2 regions of the Eubacterium sp. genome follow, and region 2 is predicted to be linked to the other one. Evidence: a T-box and tRNA genes for the amino acid it is inferred to sense, from the RefSeq annotation. Region 2 holds a T-box; the other holds one or more tRNA genes.

Region 1 (2,486 bases), on a different contig from region 2:
TCTTTTTCATTTTCTTTACCTAGAATCTTAAATGAGTATCGACCTTCATATTCTTTCTTAAAGGCATTTAGATGATTTTTCTTCTTGTGGTATTTTTTGCCACTGAAAGTTCTTAGTTTTTCAGCATCATATACATAATCGTAGTATGTTCTGTCAGGTATTACTATATATTCATCTTCCGGCAAATCTAAAGTTTCAAGAGCCTTCTTATCAACAAGGTACATTGTTAGTTTCTTCTTTAATACATTGTTGAAATAGTCCTGTGTTTCAAGGAAACATTCTTTCAAGTCTTCTTCCCTGCAACAAGGCACTGATGAATAGTATTGATTATCTTCACTCTTTGCCACCCACATTAATCCATGTTCATTTGTAAAATACCATGTTGGATAACAATTCTCCCAAAGGAACAAATCAAGTATATTACTGTCTGCCGTCTCCGGTCTTCTTAAATTGTAATATTCATTTATTTGGTTGTAGTCCTCTATTTTTATTTCGTGTAATTGATAATCTTTCATATTTTGCCTTCTATCTGTTATGTATATTCTCCTCTAACAATACAATAGCCTGTGATGAAATTCCAAGTCCTTCCCCTGTAAAACCTAACCCTTCTTCTGTTGTTGCTTTTATGCACACCTGATTCACATTAATATTTAATACATCTGCCACATTTTTCACCATCTGTTCCCTGTAGGGAGCAAGTTTCGGTTTCTGGCATATAATTGTTGCATCAATATTTCCTATTACATAATTATTTTCTTCTAATAATTTTCCTACATGCTTCAATAATTTAATACTTGAAATATCCTTATACTGCGGATCAGTATCAGGGAAATGTTTTCCTATATCACCTAATGCTGCTGCACCAAGTAAAGCGTCCATAATTGCATGAACAACAACATCTGCATCTGAATGTCCAAGAAGTCCGTACTCGTATGGAATCTCCACTCCGCCTAATATTAATTTTCTGTTTTCTACTAATTTATGGACATCATATCCCATCCCTATTCTCATAGTATTCTCCTATTAAATTATATTTTTCCGCAAAGATGCTTTTATTATACCACACTTTTTAATAAAATCATTATATTATGTACAAAAATGAAAAAAGTTATCTAAGCCCTTAGTTTTGGTAAAAAAAAACCTAAAACAAAAAATATTTTAGGGCAATAAAAAAGTAGCGAGAGGGGGATTCGAACCCTCGACACCACGGGTATGAACCGTGTGCTCTAGCCAACTGAGCTATCTCGCCACAATGAATAACACATAAGTGTTAATTATTAAATTGTCATTTGAAAACTATAAATGGGACCTACAGGGCTCGAACCTGTGACCCCCTGCTTGTAAGGCAGATGCTCTCCCAGCTGAGCTAAGATCCCATTGCTTTCAAACTGCTTTATTAATATATACTTTTGAGCGAAAATTGTCAAGCACTTTTTTTATTTTTTTAATATTTTTTATTTTGGCCATTTTGCATATCTAAATTCCACTCTATTATTCCTTTGCTATAGAACCAAATCTCATAGACATATCTGTAGCTTTTATAGCATAAATCAACCAATGTACGCCTATACAGCAACTATTTTATTTTGGTTCCAAGTGTATGTACAATTAAAAATTTATTCAATAGAATTTTCAGACTTATTTTCCATCACATAAGAAAGCATCGAAAACAAAGTTTTTCATAACCTTATCTTCGATGCTTTTTCTCTTAATTCTACAATTTTAATTTTGTACAACCTTTAAATGCATTCTTTTCAATTATTTTCACAGATTTTGGAATATTAATATCTGTTAAATTTTTACAACCATAAAATTGCTTGTCTACAATCTTTTCAGTTCCTTCAGCTAAGACAACTTTTTTTAATTTTTTGCAATTACGAAAACTAATATTATCTCTCTTCTGTGTTGTTTTAAACACTACAGTTTTGAGCTTTTTCATATTAGTAAATGCCTTCATATCATCATAGCCACCGTCGTAAGCATCACCTTTGATTATTAATTTTTCCAAATAACAATTATCCTTAAATGCGTAACTTGCAATAACTTTTACTGTTTTTGGAATGGTAAACACTTTGTTCCCACTATACTTTCTTGGGTAACAAATTAACTCCGTCTTCTTACTGTTAAATAATGCTCCCTTGTACACTTTAAAAGATTTATTGCCTTTTTCAACTTTTATTGATTTCAAACCTGACAATCCGGCAAAAGCATAATCACCTATATATTTGCATTTTTTAGGAATTTTAATGCTCTTTACTTTAGGACACTTTCTAAAAGCTCCTTTTTCTATTGTTGTTAAACCTTTTGAAAAAACTACTTCTTTCAGATTCTTCAACGTATCAAAACTACCATCGTAAATACTGTCTACCTTATCTGATAAAACGATTTTTTTGATTTTCTTATTATTCTTAAAAGCTCCGTTTATAATAGTTACTTTTTTAGGAACATATACTGTAGTATCTCTTCCCTTATATTCTGTCAGTATG
Region 2 (2,486 bases):
ACCATAACTGACGCGAAATACACCAGTCACGAATATTTTCAAGCCAGTGGAAATATGTTTTGTCAAAGTGTGGTGGTACAAATTTTGTATCGCCATTCTTAACAGCGTCAATTGCAGGTTTTGCAAGTTCGTCCATTTTTACAAACCACTGTTTTGATACTCTAGGTTCAATAGTTGTATGACATCTGTAGCATGTACCAACGTTGTGTTCATGGTCTTCAATCTTAACAAGGAAGCCTTCTTTGTCTAAGTCTTCAACAATTGCTTTTCTTGCTTCATACCTGTCCATACCTGCGTACTTTGGATAATCATCAACAATCTTAGCATCATCTGTTAATACATTAATGACAGGTAAGTTATGACGAAGTCCAACTTCAAAATCGTTAGGGTCATGGGCTGGTGTAATCTTAACTACACCTGTACCAAAATCAATACCTACATAGTCATCAGCAATAATAGGAATTTCTCTTCCAACTAAAGGAAGTGTAAGAGTCTTTCCTACTAAATCTTTATATCTGTCATCATTTGGGTTTACTGCTACTGCTGTATCACCAAGTAATGTTTCAGGTCTTGTTGTAGCAAGCTGAATATAGCCTGAACCATCTGTTAAAGGATATCTTAAATGCCAGAACTTACCAGCCTGATCTTCATATTCTACTTCTGCATCAGAAATTGATGTTAAGCAGTGTGGACACCAGTTGATGATTCTTTCACCACGATAAATCTGTTTCTTATTATATAAATTAACAAATACTTCTTTTACGGCCTTTGAGCAGCCTTCATCCATTGTGAATCTTTCTCTGTCCCAGTCACATGAAGAACCAATCTTCTTAAGCTGTGAAACAATACGTCCACCATACTGTTTCTTCCATTCCCATGCTCTGTCAAGAAAAGCTTCTCTTCCAATATCTTCTTTTTTTACGCCTTCTTCACGCATCTTTTCTACAATCTTTGCTTCTGTAGCAATTGATGCATGGTCAGTTCCAGGAAGCCATAAAGCTTCATAGCCCTGCATTCTTTTAAATCTAATTAAAATATCCTGCATTGTATTATCAAGGGCATGTCCCATGTGGAGCTGTCCTGTAATATTTGGAGGTGGCATAACAATAGTAAATGGTTTCTTACTTCTGTCTACTTCTGCATGGAAGTATTTCTTCTCCTGCCACTTCTCATAAAGTCTGTCTTCAATCTCTGCGGGATTGTAATTCTTCTCAATTTCCTTCATTTTTTCCTCCTGTAACTTTGCCCTGCCTTCGGCTGGTGGCAATGTGTGTCTATTTTTGTCAATTAGTACACATATAAGAAAAAAGAGCAGCAACGCTACTCTTTTTCTTCTGTATTCCAATGGTAGCACTAAAGGGCGAATAAATTCGCGGTACCACCTTCATTTATCTCTTCTCTTATCCTATAACGGAGACGAACCGATTGTGGCTAATAAACTCTTTCTCACCACAACTGCTTAGAAACTACCTTCACAAACACTTCTCTAAAGGGCTTCCACCATTCCCTTCTCTCTGTCAAAGGTTATTTGCTACTCCTTTTCATCATCGCATTTGACATATAGAAATATAATATAAATTTTATTTATGTTTGTCAACTTTTTCTCTGATTTTATCAGTCATTTTATTATATCCCAAATACTTTTTCATCAATTCGATAATTATTGATAAAGCAAGACTTATTGCAAGCAATACTGCAATTATAATTACCGGATATTTATTTTAACTATTAATTTCTACAATATATTCTTTCTGACATTTTCTTATAAAATCTTCTTCTTTTTCCTTATCCCAATCTGACTGAATTTCTACTTTCATTTTTATAAGTTCGGAACGAAGTCTGTTTACAACAGTGTCAGTTACTGAATATTTGTTTTGGTCTATTTTCAATCTTTTGTCGTTATCTGTAATAAGATCACACATAATAATTGATTCTAAAGATTCGTTGGTTTTGTTTAATCTGTAAGCACTTCTAAAAGCTGCTGCTGCCTGTTCATACTCAAAAAGTCTTGCATAGGCAACACCTAAGTTGTTGTACACATCACCATAAAATCTCTCTGGCAAATCATTGTTAATTGCCTTACTTAATATGTTGTTATAATAAGTTATTGCCATGTTATATTTTTCAGTATCCATTAGAATGTCAGCTTTTGCCTTCCATCTTTCTGCTGCTGTTTTTGAGCAAAGAGCCTCTAAATGATTACCCAGCTTTTCAGCCATTTTATCTGTAAAATACTCTGAGTTTTTTATAACATAAGCAATCTTCTCACCAATTTCACCTTCATTAGCAATTATCTGTTTGATGCCTGCTGCAATATTATGCTGCTTTAAATCCTTGTCGATGTAATCTATTAACTCATCACTGAAAAATTTGTCATCAATTAAATACAGATAATTGTACAGATAATAACTTAATTCCTCAATTGAATAAATATTTTTATTTACTTCTTTTATGTAAAAAGGTTTATCACAATGAGTTGTACATAA

Evidence for each region. A T-box is a leader RNA that pairs with one kind of tRNA and senses whether it is charged. The one in region 2 lies ahead of ACZM4J_RS00980 (valine--tRNA ligase), so its partner is inferred to be a tRNA-Val.
Region 1: it has a tRNA-Val gene. The T-box ahead of ACZM4J_RS00980 (valine--tRNA ligase) is inferred to sense a tRNA for this amino acid. The anticodon was not compared.

Annotation. Positions count from the first base shown of each region.
Region 1 covers NZ_DBLZZO010000034.1:6,021-8,506, forward strand. Annotated here, with positions in the region: gene ACZM4J_RS10820 (DUF2156 domain-containing protein) at 1-515, opposite strand, end outside; gene ispF (2-C-methyl-D-erythritol 2,4-cyclodiphosphate synthase) at 526-1,011, opposite strand; tRNA gene ACZM4J_RS10830 (tRNA-Met) at 1,176-1,249, opposite strand; tRNA gene ACZM4J_RS10835 (tRNA-Val) at 1,304-1,376, opposite strand; gene ACZM4J_RS10840 (leucine-rich repeat domain-containing protein) at 1,715-2,486, opposite strand, start outside.
Region 2 covers NZ_DBLZZO010000002.1:24,336-26,821, forward strand. Annotated here, with positions in the region: gene ACZM4J_RS00980 (valine--tRNA ligase) at 1-1,225, opposite strand, end outside; T-box leader at 1,354-1,557, opposite strand; gene ACZM4J_RS00985 (tetratricopeptide repeat protein) at 1,722-2,486, opposite strand, start outside.